Linked DNA regions of Orrella dioscoreae. The protein of the gene in region 2 interacts with the protein of the main gene of each other region in a pairwise test. Links are inferred from orthologs where the notes say so. Each region holds a gene or a part of one and is shown on either strand. Other genes may lie near its edges.

The links.
Region 1: the proteins of ODI_RS08070 (region 2) and ODI_RS20640 interact in binary tests that used the Escherichia coli proteins (3 or more experiments, as listed by UniProt). The link is inferred for Orrella dioscoreae from one-to-one orthologs.

What each region holds. Positions count from the first base shown.
Region 1 is NZ_LT907988.1:4,504,020-4,513,753, forward strand. The notes cover bases 4,560-7,483. They hold ODI_RS20640 (UvrD-helicase domain-containing protein), read right to left. Parts: upstream 7,093-7,483; coding sequence 5,026-7,092; downstream 4,560-5,025. Other genes in these bases: ODI_RS20635 (EAL domain-containing protein), read left to right, coding at 4,560-4,994; ODI_RS20645 (primosomal protein N'), read right to left, coding at 7,097-7,483. Also shown: ODI_RS20625 (c-type cytochrome), read left to right, coding at 110-1,015; ODI_RS20630 (hypothetical protein), read left to right, coding at 1,255-1,482; more of ODI_RS20635, read left to right, coding at 1,803-4,559; more of ODI_RS20645, read right to left, coding at 7,484-9,157; hemE (uroporphyrinogen decarboxylase), read right to left, coding at 9,550-9,734. UniProt on the Escherichia coli protein: Rep helicase is a single-stranded (ss)DNA-dependent ATPase involved in DNA replication; it can initiate unwinding at a nick in the DNA. It binds to ssDNA and acts in a progressive fashion along the DNA in the 3' to 5' direction.
Region 2 is NZ_LT907988.1:1,723,500-1,733,309, reverse strand. What follows is about bases 2,794-5,793. They hold ODI_RS08070 (replicative DNA helicase), read right to left. Parts: upstream 4,984-5,793; coding sequence 3,604-4,983; downstream 2,794-3,603. Other genes in these bases: ODI_RS08065 (phosphotransferase), read right to left, coding at 4,980-5,793; pbpG (D-alanyl-D-alanine endopeptidase), read left to right, coding at 2,794-3,424. In the rest of the region: ODI_RS08085 (PhoH family protein), read left to right, coding at 1-711; 4-hydroxythreonine-4-phosphate dehydrogenase PdxA, read left to right, coding at 736-1,797; more of pbpG, read left to right, coding at 2,108-2,793; more of ODI_RS08065, read right to left, coding at 5,794-5,831; rplI (50S ribosomal protein L9), read right to left, coding at 5,946-6,401; rpsR (30S ribosomal protein S18), read right to left, coding at 6,418-6,690; priB (primosomal replication protein N), read right to left, coding at 6,801-7,115; rpsF (30S ribosomal protein S6), read right to left, coding at 7,151-7,528; GTP cyclohydrolase FolE2, read right to left, coding at 7,768-8,565; dxs (1-deoxy-D-xylulose-5-phosphate synthase), read right to left, coding at 8,762-9,810. UniProt on the Escherichia coli protein: The main replicative DNA helicase, it participates in initiation and elongation during chromosome replication. Travels ahead of the DNA replisome, separating dsDNA into templates for DNA synthesis.

The DNA.
Region 1 (9,734 bases), 2.8 Mb from region 2 along the record:
CGCTTGGTAGAAGTAGATCAATAAAAGTCGTCGAGGCAGACAGCAAGCATCGCTGCCACCCAGCAAAATAACCGGGCATCCCCTAGACCCGACTTGCATGGATTTGGTCATGAGCAACGAGCAACAACACGCAGAAGAACACGGTTCTCTCATCAAGACCCCAAAGCAGTTGGTCGTCACGGTAGTCCTCGCATTCATCATCCCCATCGCCATCATCATCCTGCTGGTCCACTTCGTGACCTCGGGCGTGAAGGTCGGCGCCGGCTCCGACACCCTGGGCGAGGAAGCCACCAGCAAGCGCATCGCCCCCGTGGCCAAGCTCGAACTGGTCGATGCCAGCGCGCCGCGTGAATTGAAGACGGGCGAACAGGTCTACACCTCCACCTGTGCGGCCTGTCATAACGCCGGCACCGCCGGCGCGCCCAAGCTGGGCGACAACTCGGCCTGGGCCAAGTACATCAAGGAAGGCTACGAGACCATGCTGAAGGTCGCCATCACCGGCAAGGGTGCCATGCCCGCCAAGGGTGGCAATCCGACGCTGGACGACGTCGAGGTCGCCCGCGCCGTGGTCTACATGGCGAACAAATCGGGGGCCTCTTTCGAGGAACCGGCAGCGCCCGAACCTGCCGCGGAAGGCGAAAAGAAGCCCGACGCGCCCGCCGCAGCGGCGGCTCCTGCTCCTGCCCCCGCCGCGGCCGCGGCCGCTCCCGCCGAAGCGCCCCAGCCTGCCGCGCAGGCCGAGGCCAAGCCCGCCGCTGACGCGCAGGCCGTCAACCCCGCCGGCGAAAAGCTCTACAAGAGCACCTGTTTCGCCTGTCACGGCGCGGGTGTCGCCGGTGCACCCAAGTTCGGCGACAAGGCCGCCTGGGCCAAGTACATCGCCACCGGCGAGGACGCCATGATGGAAGTGGTCATCAAGGGCAAGGGCGCCATGCCGCCCAAGGGTGGCGCCGCCAACGCCAGCAACGAAGACCTGCTGGCCGCCGTGCGCTACATGGTGAACGCCGCCAAGTAAGCTTCGTTCCCCTGGCATTTCCCGAACCCCGGCCTCGTGCCGGGGTTTGTACTTTGGGCCGTCAAAATGGCCTTTTTTTTGTTTTCACCCGGCTTAAATACCATTCAAAAGGACGTTTTTTGCGTTCTCGCCACACATCCTAGGGTTTTCCCTAGAATTCTCCTTGCCCACCCCTAGGGATTACCCTATACTCGTTTTCACTTAGTCGTAAAACGCAGTTCTCAAGCAAGGAAACCACCATGGCACACGCACTCAACTCGAACGTTCGGCTGACCGACACGCTGGAACGCGACATGCTGCGTAACGCCCTCTCCGATCGCCCGCTGATTCTGTCCGCGATCGCTGCTGGCGCCGCGCGTCGCACCTGGAAGGCCATCACCGCTACCGCTGACTTCTTCGCCGAAGTGAACGACAGCATGGTCCGCGCCCGCCAGCAAAGCGCCCGCTACTCCGGTTCCGACTGGTAATGTGAAGCAGGCTCCCTCGGGAGCCTTTTTTATTGGGCCAGGATGCCAGGCGTCCTGGTTCGATGGCCGGCATCCGCCCGACTTCCCCCCGGGTGTTTTCCCATCGCCGGCACAAGGCTGAAGCGCCCGTCTCGTACCGGCAGGCCTTGCCATCGTGTACTGTCCGCGACACTGCGGAAAGGCCCACTATCACCGTGGGCCGGAGTACGCTATAAAACACATTACAAAATGTACAAGCGGCGGCCAATGAGGGCATGACCGCAACGCCTGGGGGAAGGGCATGGAGGTCCGGAATGGATCCCTTGCCGGCAGTCTGACGCATGAAGCGCAATGTCTTTTTCCGGCTGCTCGCGCGGCTGAGGGTCGGCCGCAAGCTGCTGCTGATCTATCTGCTTGACCTCACCGCCGTCGTCTACATCAGCGGCATCCTCATCCACGAAAAAACCCTGTCCATCGATTTCTCCGACAAGGAGATCCTGGGCAGCGCCTACATCACTGCCGTGCGCGACACGCTGGTCGACGTCGCGCTGGCCGGTGCCGGGCAACCCGCCACGCCCGACGCCCTGGGCAAGGCCCACACGGCGCTGGCCACTGCCGAAACCCAGTACGGCGCCAACATGCAAAGCGCCGAATTGAACGCGCGCCTGCGCGCACAGCTGGAACGGCTGTCGCTCTCGCCTGCCCCCAACTACGACGCGCTGGCCGAAGCCCTGGATGCCTGCCGGGCGCTGATCACACGCGTGGGCAACCAGTCCAACCTGATCCTGGATCCGGACCTGGACAGCTACTACGCCATGTCGCTGTCCATCCTGCGCTACCCCGCGTTGCTGCACGCGGTCAACAGCATCGGCCACCTGCTGAACGACACCAATCCCGCCTTGCAATCGGACGAAGCCGTGCGGGTCCGCTATCTGCTGCTGGAAGGCCAGCTGGATGCGGTCCTGCAGGGCCTGCGCTCGGACTACGCCGAAGCCGGCGCGGTCAATCGCCAGCTGGGCGCTGCGCTGACGCCCTCCATCCAGCACCTGCTCGCCACGGTCGATACCTATCGCCGCACGGTGCATGACGTGCTGAACCACGAAGCGGGCGTGCGCAACGAAGCGGCACTGCGGGCGGCGGGCGCCGCGCAGCAGGCCGTGGTCCATGCCGCGGATGCGGCATGGATCGTCACGGCCGACCGGCTGGACGAACTGCTCTACACCCGCGTCAGCGGTTTGTACTCAAGGATGTGGCTGCATCTGGGCACCGCCCTGTTCCTGCTGATCAGCATTCTCTTCATGGTGTATTTCGTCGCCCAGCAGATCTCCTGGCCGTTGCGGCAACTGGCGCGTGTCATGGACACGGTGCGCCGAACCGGCGACCACACGCAACGGGCGTCGTGGAACAGCCAGGACGAGATCGGCCAGCTGGTGCGCGGTTTCAACGACATGCTGGAGCAGCTGGACCGCGAACGCGACGCCCAGAAGGAACTGGCCGCCACGGCCCGCGCGTCGGCCGCGCAGCATTCGCTGGTGGAAGCCACGCCCGTGCCCATGATGGTGACCTCGGTGCCTGGCCATGAAGTGCTGCACGCCAACCAGCCCGCCTTGTCGTGGCTGGGCGGACGCACGACGGACCCGTGGATGCACGGGCTGGACTCATCGGTGCGCGCACGGTTCTTCCAGCAACTGTCCGACCACGATGCCGTCGATGAATTCGAGGTGCTGTGGCGCGCCGGCGCCGAACCCACCTGGGCCATGCTGTCCGCGCGGCGCCTGCATTTCCAGGGACGCGATGCGATCCTGACGGCGTTCACGCCCATCAACCAGATCAAGCTGATGGAGCAACGGCTGGAACTCTGGGCCAAGGTCTTCGAGGCCTCGTCCGAGGCCATCCTGATCCTCGACCACGAGCGCAAGCTGCTGAGCGCCAACGCGTCCTTCTACCGGTCCACGGGTTTCAGCACCGCGGACGTGCTGGGCAAGGTGCCGGGCTTCATCGCCGCGGAGTCGCGCAATGGCTCCGTCATGGAAAACCTCGTCGCGTATGTCGAGCCTTCCAGCACGTGGAGCGGCGAGGCCCAGATCCGCCGGCGCCAGGGCGGCGACTATCCGGCCTGGCTGATGATCAGCGCCGTGCGCGACAAGCAGGCCGACGTGTCGCACTACATCTGCACCGTCATCGACATCACCGACCGCAAGAAGAGCGAGGCGCGCATCCGCTTCCTGGCCGAGCACGACGTGCTGACGCAACTGCCCAACCGGGCGCTGTTCACCAAACAGCTGGCCGCGTCGCTGGAAAGCGGCGAGCGGACAGGCCGGCGCTGCGCCGTGCTGTTCATCGACCTGGATCGCTTCAAGGACATCAACGACTCCCTCGGCCACCATGTCGGCGACGGCTTGCTGAAGTCCATCTCGCGCCGGCTGCTGCAGGCCGTGCGCAGCGGCGACACCGTCAGCCGGCTGGGTGGCGACGAGTTCACCATCATCCTCAATGGTGTCACCAACCAGGCCGACGTCGAGCACCTGATCGGCGAGCGCCTGATCCCGCTCGTGCGGGAGCCGCACGAGATCGGCGGCGTCACGCTGCAGGTCTCGTGCAGCGTCGGCGTGGCGATGTATCCGGACGATGGCCTGGACATCGATACGCTGATGCAGAACGCCGATGCCGCCATGTACCAGGCCAAGGCGGCGGGCCGCAATCTCGTGAAGTTCTTCTCGGCCGAGATGGCCGAGCGCGCCCGGCTGCGGCTGGCGATGGAGGCCGGCCTCAGGACCTGCGTGGCCCAGCGCGAACTGGCACTGGCATTCCAGCCCTGCGTCGATGCCGCCCACGGCGCAATCGTCGGCGTGGAGGGCCTGCTGCGCTGGACCTCGCCCACGCTGGGCGCCATCCCGCCAGGCCAGTTCATCCCCATCGCGGAAGATACCCGCCTCATCATTCCCATCGGCGCCTGGGTCATCGACGAGGCCTGCCGGCAGATGGCCGCGTGGCGCGACCAGGGCTTGCCTGCCCTGCGCACCTCGATCAACCTTTCCGCCATCCAGCTGCGCGACCCGGGCCTCATCGACACGTTGCGCGCCTGCCTGAACGCGCATGGCATCGCGCCCGAGCTGCTGGAGCTGGAGATCACCGAGACCGTGCTGATGAGCAATGCGGAGAATTACCTGGACGTGATCCGGGACATCCGCAAGCTGGGCGTGAAGCTGTCGCTGGACGACTTCGGCACGGGGTATTCCAGCCTGAGCTACCTGAACCGCTTCCCGCTTGACCGCCTGAAGATCGACCAGGCGTTCGTGCGCGGCATGCTGGATTCCGCCACCGACCTGGCCGTGGTGAAGGCCATCATCGAACTGGGCCACGAGCTGGGCCTGCGCGTGGTGGCCGAAGGCGTCGAACGCGAGGAAGAGGCGCAGGCGCTGTGCAGCATCGGCTGCGACGAACTGCAAGGCTATCTGTTTGGGCGCCCGATGCCCGGCGCGCAACTGCCGCAATGGTGCGAGGACGCGGGACGCCTGGCGGCGGAAACCTGAGCGCGGCTTCGAACGGCGAGGCCGCCGGCGTTCAGCCGCGCTTGTTCAGCAAGGCCTTGAGCATGCCCAGCCGTTCTTTCGGGCTGAGATGGCTGGCCGGGTCCGCCCCTTGCGGCGCGGTGCCCAGGCCCATTTCCTCGATGAAGCGGGAAGGCTCGCGCACCACGTCCTCGCGGGCGCGCCGGCGCTTCTTGCACCAGCTGAGGTTCAGGCTGCGCTGCGCGCGGGTGATGCCCACGTACATCAGCCGGCGCTCTTCCTCGATGCGCGCGGCCAGCGATTCCGCGGCCCGCGCCGGATCACCCTCTTCGTCGTCCTTTCCCATGTGCGGCAGGAGCCCTTCTTCCACGCCCGCCAGATAGACGTGCGGATACTCCAGGCCCTTGGACGCATGCAGCGTCGACATCTTCACCGCGTCGGGCTCTTCCTCGTCATGCTGGCGCTCCAGCATCGTGATGAGCGCCACGTGCTGCACGAGCTCGAAGAGCGTATGGCCGTCTTCCTCGGCCTTGCGCTTGAGCCAGCCCACCAGTTCCAGCACGTTGTGCCAGCGTGACTGCGCCGGCCGCTCTTCCATGGTGTCGTACAGGAAGCGCTCGTAGTCGATGGCGCCCAGGAGATCGTCCAGCAGCGGTCCGGCAGGCTCCGCCTTGGGGGGCGGGCGCCCTTCGACGCCGCGGCCCGCGCGCCATTGCATGCGCTGGATGAACTCCGTGAACACGCGCAACGGCTCGATCTGGCGCGGCTGCAGGCGGGTTTCCAGGCCTTGCTCGAAGACGGCCTCGAAGAGCGACACCTCACGCTCGGCAGCATAGGTGCCCAGGGCCTGCAAGGTGGCCTGCCCGATCCCGCGGCGTGGGGTCGTGGCGGCCCGGATGAAGGCGGGGTCGTCCGCATCGTTGGCGATCAGGCGCAGATAGGACAACACGTCGCGCACCTCGGCCTTGTCGAAGAAGCTCTGGCCGCCCGCGATCGTGTACGGGATCTTCAGGTCGCGCAGCGCCTGCTCGATGATGCGGGCCTGGTGGTTGCCGCGGTACAGGATGGCGAAATCCTTCCAGCTGGCCTGGCGCTCGAAGCGCGAGGCCGAAATCTTCATGGCGATGCTCTGGGCTTCGGTTTCCTCGTCGTTCATCGGCGAGATCACGATGGGCTCGCCCACGCCCAGGTCCGACCACAGCTTCTTCTCGAAGAGCTTGGGATTGCGCTCGATGACGCTGTTGGCCGCGGCCAGGATGCGCTGCACCGAACGGTAGTTCTGCTCCAGCTTGATGACCTTCAGCTGCGGATAGTCCGTCGTGAGCTTGGCCAGGTTCTCGATGGTGGCGCCGCGCCAGGCGTAGATGGCCTGGTCGTCGTCGCCCACCGCGGTGAACATGGCGCGCGGGCCGGTCAGCAGCCGCACCAGCTGGTACTGGCACACGTTGGTGTCCTGGTATTCGTCCACCAGCAGGTAGCGCACGCGGTTCTGCCAGCGCTCGCGCACCGTGTCGTTGCTGGCAAGCAGTTGCGCGGGAATGCGGATCAGGTCGTCGAAATCCACGGACTGGTAAGCCGCCAGCGTCGCGTTGTAGCTGCGATAGACCCGGGCGGCTTCGGCCTCGCCGGCGGTGGCGGCCGTGCGCTCGGCCTCGTCCGGATCCACCAGGCCGTTCTTCCACAACGAGATGGCCGACTGCACGGCACGCAGCCGGCCCTTGTCCGTGGTGGCCAGCATCTCCTGGATGATGGCCATGGCGTCATCCGCGTCCAGGATGGAGAACTGCGGCTTCAGCCCGGCATTGCGGGCTTCTTCCCGCAACAGGCGCACGCCCAGCGAGTGGAAGGTGCTGATGATGAGGCCCTTGGCCATCTTCGGGTCGACCAGGGTCTTCACGCGCTCGTCCATCTCGCGCGCGGCCTTGTTCGTGAATGTCAGCGCCACGATGTTGCGAGCCATGTAGCCGCAATCGCGCAGCAGGTAGGCCATCTTCTGCGTGATGACGCGCGTCTTGCCGGAACCCGCGCCCGCCAGCACGAGGCTGGGGCCATCCAGGTAAAGCACGGCTTCGCGCTGCGCCGGGTTGAGCCCGGCGGGCACGGAATTGGGGGTGGTCATTCTTTCAGATCTCCAGCGGATCCACTTCAAGCAGCCAGCGTGCGCGGCCGTCAGCAGCCAGCGCGGGCAACACGCCCACCCAGCGGCGCAGGAACGCCAGCAGGGCGGGGCGGCTTGCGCTTTCCAGCAGCAATTGGGCCCGCTCGACATTGGCCACGCGGACGACGCGCAGCGGCACTGGATCATATAGCGTCACGCCGCCCGGCAGGCCCGCCTCGGCAAGGACATTTTCAGCCTCGTCGCGCGCACGCTGCAGGAAATCGATTGCCTGCGCCAGCTCGCGGGCTTCCGCGGACAGCAGCGCCTGGAAGGCATAGGGCGGCAGGCCGACACTTTCGCGCTCGGCCAGCGCATGCCGGGCGAAGCCTTCGTAATCGTGACGCAGCAAGGATTGATAGACGGATTGTTCCGGATAGCCCGTCTGGATCAGGACTTCACCCTGGCCACCGTGGCGCCCAGCGCGCCCCGACACCTGCATGAGCTGGGCGAACAGGCGTTCCGGAGCCCGGAAGTCCTGCGAGAACAACATGGAATCGGCGTTCAGCACGCCCACCAGCGTCAGGTTGGCGAAGTCATGGCCCTTGGCCACCATCTGCGTGCCGACCAGGATGTCGACCTCACCGGCATGCACCTGGGCGAACAAGGCCTGCGCGCTGCCCTTGCGGCGGGTGCTGTCGGCATCGATGCGGGAAATGCGGGCAGCGGGGAATTTCTCTGCCAGGTATTCCTCGACCCGTTGCGTGCCCCGCCCCATGGGCTTCAAGTCCTGGTCGCCGCAGTCGGGGCAGGCGCGCGGCACGCGCGCCTGGTAGCCGCAATGGTGGCATTGCAGGCGGTGCATGCCGTGCGAGCCGCGATGCAGCACCGTGAATGCCGTACAGCGCGTGCATTGGCTGACCCAGCCGCAGGAGGCGCAATGCAGGGCGGGCGAATAGCCGCGCCGGTTCAGGAACACCAGCGATTGCTCGCCGCGCGCCAGGCGGTCGGCAATGCCATCCAGCAGTTGCGGCGACATGCCGTTTTCCATCGGCAGCCGGCGCGTATCCACCAGCCTGACCGCCGGCAGGCTGGCCGCGCGCGCGCGCGTCGGCAGGCCGAGCCGCGTGTAGTGGCCGCGCGTGGCGTGATACCAGGTCTCCAGCGCGGGCGTGGCCGAGCCCAGCACGACGGCGGCAGCCGCATCGCGGCCGCGCCAGACGGCCAGGTCGCGCGCGGAATAGCGCAGGCCGTCCTGCTGCTTGTACGAGGTGTCGTGCTCTTCGTCCACGACGATGAGGCCCAGGTCTTCCAGCGGCGCAAACACAGCCAGGCGCGTGCCCAGCACGATGCGCGCACGCCCATCGACCGCCCGCGTCCACGCCTGCAAGCGCTCGCCCTCCGACAGGCCGCTGTGCAGCACGGCCAGTCCGTCCGCGCCTGCGACCCGTTCGAGGCGCGCCCGCAAGGCAGCCTCGAACTGCGGCGTCAGGTTGATTTCCGGCACCAGCATCAGCACCTGGCGGCCGCGCGCCAGCACCTGTTCGGCGGCGCGCAGGTAGACCTCGGTCTTGCCGCTGCCGGTGACGCCGTGCAGCAGGAAGGCGTGGAAGGCCGGCGCGCCGACGATGGCATCCACCGCCGCCTGCTGCGCCTCGTTCAGCGTGGGCGGCTGGTCAGCCGCGGCATCGTCGCGCGCCGTGCGCTTGCGCCTGGCCTGGCGCGCCACCGGCCCGCCCGAGGCCCGCTTGCCCTGGTAGGCCGAGACCTTGCGCAGCGGTCCCGGCAAGGCCGGCAGCATGACCTCGCCCAGCGGGCGCTGGTAATAATCCGCCGCGAACCGCGCCAGGCGCATCCAGCGCTCGGACAGCGGCGGCAGGTCGTCCAGCACCTGCTCCACATCCTTGATCTGGCTGGGCTCGTATCCCGGTTCAGCCGGATTGTCCACCACCACGCCGATCAGTTTGCGCCGCCCGAAAGGCACGATCACCCGCGTCCCCGGCTCGACCGGCGCCACATGGCGGTAATCGAACGGCCCCGGCAAGGGCACATCCAGCACCACGCGCACCCACGCCGCGGGCGGCACCATGGCGGTGCCTGCAGCGTCGATCAGGGGAGCGGTCTGGGACATCGGCGAGACGAAAACGGGAACGATCCGAGTCGCAACTTAAAGTGGATTCTCGGAGTTCGCCCTAAGAGATTGTTAGATCGGGGCTAGCAAAACCTTTTCCCGCCAGCCTGTGGATAACTTTGGGGAAAAGGCATTGAACAAGTGCTGAAGGGAAATAACACAGCTTATGCGGCAGGTCAAAAACACTTTCTGAATATAGACTTAATCATTTCACATCAATGACTTACGACTGCATTCAGATCTCCGCTCTCTTCTGTGTGGGGTATTCCCTGAATTGCAATTTCCTGTGCACAAGTGCTCAGGGGTGCAGCCCGCCTGGGCAGCATTTCCGACGGGAGCGACCACTTACCTCAGGCATGCAGCCCCGCGCTGTAGTGGTGGACCTCGTCCACCAGCGCGGCAACCGCCTCCGGCGGCGTGTACTGGGAAATGCCATGGCCCAGGTTGAAGACGTGACCGCCCTGACCCACCGGACCGAAAGCGTCCAGCACGCGGCGGGCTTCGGCGCGCACAGCGGCTTCGCCGCCGAACAGTG
Region 2 (9,810 bases):
GTGCTGGCCACCCTGCGCGACTACACGCATGGCAAGAACAACGTCTGGGGCATCACCGCCCGCAACCGCGAGCAGAACTTCGCGCTGAACCTGCTGATGAACCCTGACTGCGACTTCGTCTCGCTGCTGGGCCAGGCCGGCACCGGCAAGACGCTGCTGACGCTGGCCGCGGGCCTGACGCAGGTGCTGGAAACCAAGCGCTATACCGAGATCATCATGACGCGCGTCACGGTCCCGGTCGGCGAGGACATCGGCTTCCTGCCCGGCACCGAGGAAGAAAAGATGCTGCCCTGGATGGGCGCGCTGGAAGACAACCTCGACGTGCTGAACATGGGCGAGGACGGCAGCGGCAATTCGCACAACAACGACTGGGGGCGCGCCGCCACCATGGACCTGATCCGCTCGCGCATCAAGGTCAAGTCGCTGAACTTCATGCGCGGCCGCACCTTCCTGAACAAATTCCTCATCATCGACGAGGCGCAGAACCTGACGCCCAAGCAGATGAAGACGCTGATCACCCGTGCCGGTCCCGGCACCAAGGTGGTCTGCCTGGGGAACATCGCCCAGATCGACACGCCCTACCTCACGGAAGGCAGCTCGGGCCTCACCTTCGTGGTGGACCGTTTCAAGGGCTGGCCGCACTCGGGCCACATCACCCTGCAACGCGGCGAGCGCTCGCGCCTGGCGGATTATGCGGGCGACGTGCTGTAGCACTGGCCAGGCAAGACGGCGGACATGAGCGCCGCCGTCTTGCCCGCCTCGCAGGATCCGGGGGATCGCCTGCCGCAGGATCGCCTGCCGCAGGTCCGCCTGCCGATCGCCATCACGCTGGGCGATGCGGCTGGGATCGGGCCGGAGATTGTCGCCAAATCGTGGCGGCAAGGCCTGCCCGCGCCTGCCGTGGTCTATGGCGATGCCGCGGCCTTGGCGCGCGCGGTGGCGCGTTGGGCGCCCGGCATCTCGGTACAAGAGACCGACACGCCCGCCGCGGCACGCCTGCTGCCGGACTGCATCGACGTGATCCGCTGCACCCCGCCCCTGCCTGCCGACCTGCCCATCGGCGAGATCAGCGCCCTGGCTGGCCGCGCCGCCTATGACAGCGTGACGGCGGCCATCGACGACGCGCTTGCCGGCCGCCTGCGGGCCATCGTGACCGCGCCGTTGAACAAGGCGTCCATGCAGGCCGCCGGACTGGACTTCCCCGGCCACACGGAAATCCTGGCCGAACGGTCAGGCACGCGCGACTACGCGATGATGCTGGTGAACGACGAACTGCGCGTACTGCTGGTGACGATCCACATCGCGCTGGCCCAGGTGCCCGCCGCGATCACGCCCGATGCGGAATTGCGCGCCATTTTGCTGGCAGACCGCGCCTGCCGCCAGGCAGGCATTGCCCGGCCGCGCGTCGCGGTCGCGGGCCTGAACCCCCACGCGGGCGAAGCCGGCAAGTTCGGCCGGGAAGACCTCGACGTCATCGCCCCTGCCATTGCCGCGGCCCGCGCCCAGGGCGTGGACGCCAGCGGCCCCTGGCCCGGCGACACGATCTTCATGCGCGCGCGCCGGGGGGAATTCGACATCGTGGTCGCCCAGTACCACGACCAGGGATTGATCCCGGTGAAATACCTGGGCGTGGACCACGGCGTGAACGTCACGGTGGGCCTGCCCTTCGTACGCACCAGCGTGGACCACGGCACCGCCTTCGACATCGCGGGGCAAGGCATCGCCGACCCTGCCTCGCTGGGCGCAGCATTCGCCCTGGCGCTGGCCATGACGCCTGCGGGAGCGGCGAGCGGCTGAGGCATGGCCGGCTTGCCTGCGCGCCGCGTGGCGGCTTTGCCGCAGCCCGTGGCGCATTCAGCCTCCTGGCAGGGAAACTGCGCTATGGTTGCGCCCGGCGCAACCCCCTGCGGGGCCGCTTGTCACAAAATTTCCCCTGCCTTTTTCCTCAAGCTGATTCTCAGCTTGGATTCCTAAGCATATAATTTTTCAGAAATTTTGCAGCTTGCTGTCGCCGTGCGGCGCGTCGCGCCCGGCCAACAGGCGCCTGGCCCCTGGGGACACCCCGTCCCCATAACAGTTCCCCATAACAGTCTTTCCCGGTCCGATCATGCAGCCTGTCCGTTCCCTGCGCGAGCGCTTCGTGCGCGCTTTCGTCCCCTGCCTCCTGGCGTTGTGCCTGGCTCCCGGCGCAGGCTGGGCGGCATCGTCCTCCACCGACAGCAAGGCCAGGTCCAGCGTCGCCAAGAAGGAAGAAGCGCGCAAGGCGAAGGCCGCGGCCGCCAAATCTGGCGCCAGGAGCGCCACCAAGACGACCAGCAAGGCCACGAGCAAGGCCACGGCCAAGCCGGCCACCAAGGCCGCGTCCTCGAAGACGGCAAGCAAGCGCGCCGCCAAGGCCGCGCCCGCCAAGGCCAGCGCCAAGACCAGCAGCAAGGCCAGCGCCAAGCGCGCGGCCAAGACCCCGAGCAAGGCCAGCAGCAAAGCCACGGCCAGGACCGCCAGCAGCAAGACCAGCGCCCGGCGCGCCAGCTCCAGCCGCGGCAGCGAGATCGTGACCCGCCCCCGCAACCAGGCCACCACGGCCGTGCCGGTGCGCGCGGCCCTGCGCCCTCCGGTCCCGGCGGGCCTGGACGACGCCGCGCCGGCAGTGGGCATCGGCGCCCTGGGCCTGCGCTCCTCGGTTGCGCTGGTGCAGGATCTCTCCAGCGCCGAAGTGCTGGTGGGCAAGAACGCCAACACCGTGCGCCCCATCGCCTCCATCACCAAGCTCATGACGGCCCTGGTGGTGCTGGACGGCAAGCTGCCGATGCACGAGAAGATCACCATCACCAGCGACGACATCGACCGCCAGCGCAACTCGCGCTCGCGCCTGTCGGTGGGATCGGCGCTGACCCGCGCCGACCTGCTGCACCTGGCGCTGATGTCCTCCGAGAACCGCGCCGCCCATGCGCTGGGTCGCAGCTATCCGGGCGGCCAGGCGGCATTCGTGCGCGCCATGAACGCCAAGGCCGCCTCGCTGGGCATGCGCCGCAGCCGCTTCGTCGAGCCCACCGGCCTCTCCAGCGAAAACGTCTCCACGCCCAGCGACCTGGTGAAACTGCTGAGCGCCGCCGGCCAACAGCCGCTCATCCGCCGCTACAGCACCGACGACGAGGAAGACATCGAGGTCGGCTCGGGCAAGGTCGAGCGCTACCGCAACACCAACCTGCTCGTGACCAAGTCCGACTGGGACATCACCGTCTCCAAGACCGGCTTCATCAACGAAGCCGGCGAATGCCTGGTCATGCTCACCCGCATCAATGGCCGCGACCTTGCCGTCGTGCTGCTGAACTCGGAAGGCAAGCTCTCCCGCATCGGCGACGCCAGCCGCGTGCGCAAGATGCTGATCGCCAACGCCGGCAAGGTCATCGCCTCGGCCCAGTAAACGCAAACCCCCGCAAAAAGCAAAAGCCCGGAACACCCGGGCTTTTTCTTTTGCACGACAGCAGAACAACCCCCCCTGCAAGCAGCGGTACCCAAACCCAGGGTGCCGCGGAGCCGGCTCCGCCGGTCCGCCAGCACCGCCCCCTTGAGGGGGAGGCACGCAGCGCCTCGGGGGTGGGCTTAGTACCCCGCCGCGGAGAAGTTCAGGAAGCGCGTGCTGGAGCCCTGGAACGTCAGCCTGACCGTGCCGATCGGGCCGTTACGCTGCTTGCCGATAATGATTTCGGCGCTGCCCTTGTCCGGCGAGTCGGGGTTGTAGACCTCGTCACGGTAGATGAAGAGGATCACGTCCGCGTCCTGCTCGATGGCGCCCGATTCACGCAAGTCGCTCATCACGGGGCGCTTGTTGGGACGCTGCTCCAGGCTTCGGTTCAGCTGCGACAGCGCGATCAGCGGGCAATTCAATTCCTTGGCCAGGCCCTTCAGCGAGCGGCTGATTTCCGACACTTCGGCCGCGCGGTTCTCGCTGGACGCGCCGCCGTTGCCCGACATGAGCTGCATGTAGTCGATGATGATCAGGCCCAGCTGGCCGCATTGGCGCGCCAGGCGACGTGCGCGCGCACGCACTTCCATCGGGCTGAGCGCCGGCGTCTCGTCGATGTAGACCTGTGCATCCTGCATCTTCTGCACCGCATGGGTCACGCGCGGCCAGTCCTCGGCCGTCAGCTTGCCGGTACGCATGCGGTGCTGGTCCAGCAGGCCAACCGAACCCAGCATGCGTTGCGCCAGCTGCACCGCGCCCATTTCCATGGAGAACACGGCCACCGGCAGGCCCTGCTCGATGGCGATGTGCTCGCCGATGTTCATCGAGAACGAGGTCTTGCCCATCGAGGGACGGCCCGCCACGATGATGAGGTCGCCGCCTTGCAGGCCCGAAGTCATCTTGTCGAGATCGGCGAAACCCGTGGGCACGCCCGTGACGTCCGAATCCGATTCGCGGTGATACAGCTCGTCGATGCGCTCGACCACCTGCGTGAGCAGCGGCTGGATTTCCTTGAAGCCCGAGGTGTTGCTGGCGCTTTCCTCGGCGATCTTGAAGACCTTGGATTCGGCGTCATCCAGCAGTTGCCGCGCGTCCTTGCCGTTGGGATTGAAGGCGGCCGCGGCGATTTCGTCCGCGATCGTCACCAGCTTGCGCAGCACGGAACGCTCGCGCACGATTTCGCCATAGCGGCGGATGTTGGCCGCGGAAGGCGTGTTGTGGGCCAGCGCGTTCAGGTAGGCGATGCCGCCTGCTTCGGCCGACTTGCCCGCCGTATCCAGCGACTCGTTCACCGTCACCACGTCCGCCGGGCGCGACAGGCTGATGAGGCGCGCGATATGCTGCCAGATCAGGCGGTGGTCATGGCGATAGAAGTCGTTTTCGCTCAGCACATCGCCAATGCGGTCCCAGGCGCCGTTGTCCAGCAGCAGGCCGCCCAGGACCGACTGCTCGGCCTCGACCGAGTGGGGCGGGACGCGCAGGTATTCGAGTTCTTTGTCGGAGGTCGGACTGTTCATGGCTGGGAAAGACTCTGCATGAGATCGGCGGTGCGCAGGAAGCCCTGCACGTCTCGCCACGGCAAGCGGGCCAGCACGGGGCGCAGCGGACGCGCCACGCGCCCCAGCGTCCTGGCCATGGCACGTAATTGTTCGCGCACGAGGGCGTCATCCTGGACGGACAGGTAGCCATCGAGCAAGGCCTGCCCCATGGCGGGCCAGTCGGGATTCTGGACGCGGCCCAGGCCCATCAGCGACAGGCTGGCTTGCAGCACATCATACGCCTGGGCCAAGGGCAGGCTCAGCGCCCCGCCGATGTTCTCCTCGAAATCGATGCGCCAGCGGCGTCCGTCCAGCACGGTGATGTTGCGCAACTGCGCGCCGCCATGCCAGCCGCCTGCCTGGTGGAAGCGCGCCAGGTCTTCTCCGGCGGCGCGCAGCAGGGCCAGGCGCGTGGGCGCATCGGCGCGGCGCAGGTGGCCGGGAAAACTGGTGCCCACATAGGCCAGCACCAGCATGCCGGGTTCCTCTGCGTACACCGCTGGCACCGCGCAACCGCGGGCGCGCCAGTGACGCAGGCGCCGCGCTTCGTCGGCCAGGCCGTTGCGCAGCAGCACCTTGGGAGACGGGAATTCGCCCAGGAACAGGCGGCAGAACGCCGACAGGGACGCGGCACGCAGATAGCGCAGCCCGTAATCGAGCGGCGCGCGGCTGGGGCGGCGCCGGCGCTTGACCACGCAGCGTACACCGCCGATGTCCACCTCGCTCACGCCGTCGGGCTCGGGCGTCGCGCGCGCGGCAGCCAGCCAGGCGTCCAGACCGGGGGGCGCTTGCACAGCGTCGTCTACCGAGGTCACAGCGGGGGTCAAGGCAGGCACTCCAGGAAAGGGAAGAACCGGTGGCAAGCCACTCTCTGGCGAGGATGGCGCCAAGAAACAAAAAGCCGGCCTAAGCCGGCTTTTTGCTGCGGAACGCCTTCAACCTTAGTTGATTTCGCCCACGACAACCAGGTTCACGTTCGCGACCACGTCGGCGTGCAGCGCGACTTGGAGCGAGTACTCGCCCACGGCCTTGAAGGGACCGTCGGGCAGGCGCACCAGCGACTTCTCGACGGAGGCAAAGCCTTCCTTCTGCAGCGCGGTGGCGATGTCCTGGTTGGTGACCGAACCGAACAGACGGCCGTCAACGCCAGCCTTCTGCGAGATCTTCAGGTTGAAGCCTTCCAGACGCTCGCCTTCCTTCTGAGCGGCGGCCAGCTTCTCGGCCTGGACCTTTTCCAGTTCGGCGCGGCGCGCTTCGAATTCCTTCAGCGCGGCTTCGGTGGCGCGGCGGGCCTTCTTCTGGGGGATCAGGAAGTTGCGGGCGTAACCGTCACGCACGCGAACGACGTCGCCCAGGTTACCCAGGTTGACCAGTTTTTCGAGCAGGATGATTTGCATGTCAATTCCCCCGGGATCAGTTGTGGTTGTCGGTGTAGGACAGCAGGGCCAGGAAGCGCGCGCGCTTGATCGCGGTGTCGAGCTGGCGCTGGTAGTGGGCCTTGGTGCCGGTCAAGCGGGCGGGAATGATCTTGCCGTTTTCCTGGACGAAATCACGCAGCGTGTCCAGATCCTTGTAGTCGATCTCGTCGACGCCGGCTGCCGTGAAGCGGCAGAACTTGCGGCGCTTGAAGAGCGGGTTTTGCTGCGTGAACTTGCGTTTTTCCTTGCGTTTTCCGAAGAAAGCCATGATGTGCCTCTTTCAAAATTGCCGCCCCAGGGGGCTGGCATGAATATGGGTGAATACGTCGACTTGCTGTGATGAAGGCTTTGCCTGCGCGCCGTATTGGGGATTCCGCCTCAGGCCACGGGGTCGATGCCGACCGCCTGCCTGCTGGCTTGCTGGATATGCAGGGCGAGTCGCGTGGCGCTCTTGCGCACGGGGGCCAGAAACCCTTCCACGTGCAAGCTTGCGCCGAGCGGCGTTCCCGCCAACATGCGCGCCTGGTCTCCCAGGGCCACCGCCGCCAGCGTCAATTCCACTCGCCGGGGGAGGTTCGCCTCGATCACTTCCGAAGCGTGCGACAACTGCATTTCCAACACTGGCACACCGGCCGGGGTGTGTCGCAAGGGCCCGATCTCGAGCACCTGCGCACTGAGCGCCAACCGGTTCACCAGGATTCGCCGATACGAAACGCCGTGATCCGGAATTACTCGGATTCGGCGGGAGCGGCGGCTTCGGCGCTGGCCTTGCGGGCCTCTTCGCGCTCGACCGACTTCATCATCACCGACGCGGCGGCGGGGGCAGCCTTGGTCTTGATGACCAGGTGGCGCAGCACGGCGTCGTTGTAGCGGAACGAATGCTCCAGCTCGTCGAGCGTGGTCTGGCCGCACTCGATGTTCAGGCACACGTAATGGGCCTTCACCAGCTTCTGGATCGGGTAGGCCAGTTGGCGGCGGCCCCAATCTTCCAGACGGTGCACGGCACCGCCCTGACCGGTCACGAGCGACTGATAGCGCTCGACCATGGCGGGCACCTGCTCGCTCTGGTCCGGGTGGACAATGAATACGACTTCGTAATGACGCATGGGTACGACTCCTTAGGGATGTCTTGCCCGCCGGCGCGTGTTTTATTGTGTTTTTGAACACAGCGCGTGCCCCCAAAAGACACGCCGCGCCCCGGGCAAGGGGCAGCCCGCAACGGAAAAATCCCGCTGTCGAGCAAGAAAGCTTTCGATTATCGCGTAAACATCATGCGATTGGCAACAACATTGCCAAAAAGGGACGGAGCCCCGTCGCAAAACCGCCGCGCGGCCTGCCTTGCGTGTCAGCCTTCCACCACCGCGTACGCGGAATGATTGTGGATGGACTCGAAATTCTCGGCCTCGACGCGGAAGCGCAACACGCCCGGCTGCGCCTTCACCCGCACCGCGACGTCGCGCACCAGATCCTCGACGAACTTCGGGTTGTCGTAGGCGCGCTCGGTGACGTATTTCTCGTCGGGGCGCTTCAGCAGGCCCCACAGCTCACACGATGCCTCGTCTTCGACCAGGCGGATCATGGCGTCCATGTCGACGTTCTCGTCCTGCATGACGGCCACGACCGTGACGTGCGAACGCTGGTTGTGCGCGCCGTAGTCGGAGATGGTCTTCGAGCAGGGGCACAGGCTGGTCACGGGCACGAGCACCGACAATTCGAACTCGGTGCCCTGCGCGCCGGCGCGCGCGGTCCACTGCACTTCGTAGTCCAGCAGGCTGCGCACGCCCGACACGGGCGCGGACTTCTCGATGAAATAGGGGAAGGTGGCGGTGATATCGCCGCGCTCGGCGTGCAGCAGCGGCAGCATCTCGCGCGCCATGGTGGCGAACAGCGCCGGCGTCATGGGCACGCGACGATACTTTTCCAGCAGCGCGATGAAGCGGGACATGTGCGTGCCCTTCTCCTCGGCCGGCAGGGCCACCGTCAGCGTCCAGTTCGCCACGGTCGGCTGCGCGCCGTCCGCGCCGGCGACCAGCATCGGATGACGCACGCCACGGATGCCTACGCGCTGGATGGGGATCTGGCGGATATCGACGGAACTCTGCACATCGGGCATCACGATGGCGGAATCGACGGGAGAATTCATTTGGCTTACCTGTGCACGCGCGGCCGGCATGTCGGCGGACGCGCCCTGCGCAAAAAGATTGGAGAGGGATTATCGCCCAAACGCTGGGCGCACCGTTCAAAAACCCTTTGGACACCAATGCGAAACCCGGGTTCCGGCCTCGCCAGCCCAGGCCACGCGGGCCTGGGGCTGCAAGAAAACAACAACGGCGCGGGATTCAGGCCGCCTGGCCGTCCTGGGCCGACGGTTCGAGCAAGGCGGCGTAACGCGCGCGGATCGACGCCTCGATGCCCTTGGCATCCAGGCCGACGCCAGCCAGCAGGCTGCCCTGCTCGCCATGGTCGATGAAGCGGTCCGGCAGGCCCAGCTGCAGCACGGGCACGGTGATGCCGGCTTCGTTCAGGGCCTCGGTGACGGCGCTGCCCGCGCCGCCCATGATGGCGCCCTCTTCCAGGGTCACCAGCGCATCGTGGCTGGCGGCCAGCGACAGCACCAGTTCCTGGTCCAGCGGCTTGACGAAACGCATGTCTGCCACGGTGGCGTCCAGGTTCTCGGCAGCGGCCAGCGCCGCCTGCACCAGAGTGCCGAAGCCGAGGATGGCGACGCGGCGGCCCTGTCGGCGCACCACGCCCTTGCCCAGCGGCACGTCGTCCAGCGCCGTGCCGGGCTCGGCGCCACAGCCCGCGCCACGGGGATAACGCACCGACGCAGGTCCCGGATAACGGTAACAGGTGCTCAGAAGCAGGCGCGTCTCGCGCTCGTCGGACGGCGTGGCCACGACCATGTTGGGGATGCAGCGCAGGAACGCGATGTCGTAGTTGCCCGCGTGCGTCGCGCCATCGGCGCCCACGAGACCTGCCCGGTCCAGCGCGAAGGTGACATCCAGGTTCTGCAGGGCGACGTCATGCACCAGCTGGTCATAGCCGCGCTGCAGGAAGGTGGAATAGATGGCAAGCACCGGCTTGTGCGCCTCGCAGGCGATGCCGGCGGCAAAGGTCACGGCGTGCTGTTCGGCTATGCCCACGTCGAAATAACGCGCCGGGAAGCGCTGCTCGAACTCGACCATGCCGCTGCCTTCGCGCATGGCGGGCGTGACGCCCACCAGCTTGTCGTCCTGGGCGGCCATGTCGCACAGCCATTGCCCGAACACCTGCGTGAAGGTGCGGCGGGCAGGCGCCTTGGCCTGCTGGATGCCCACGGCCGGATCGAACTTGCCCGGACCGTGATAAAGCACAGGATCGGCCTCGGCCAGTTTGTAGCCCTGCC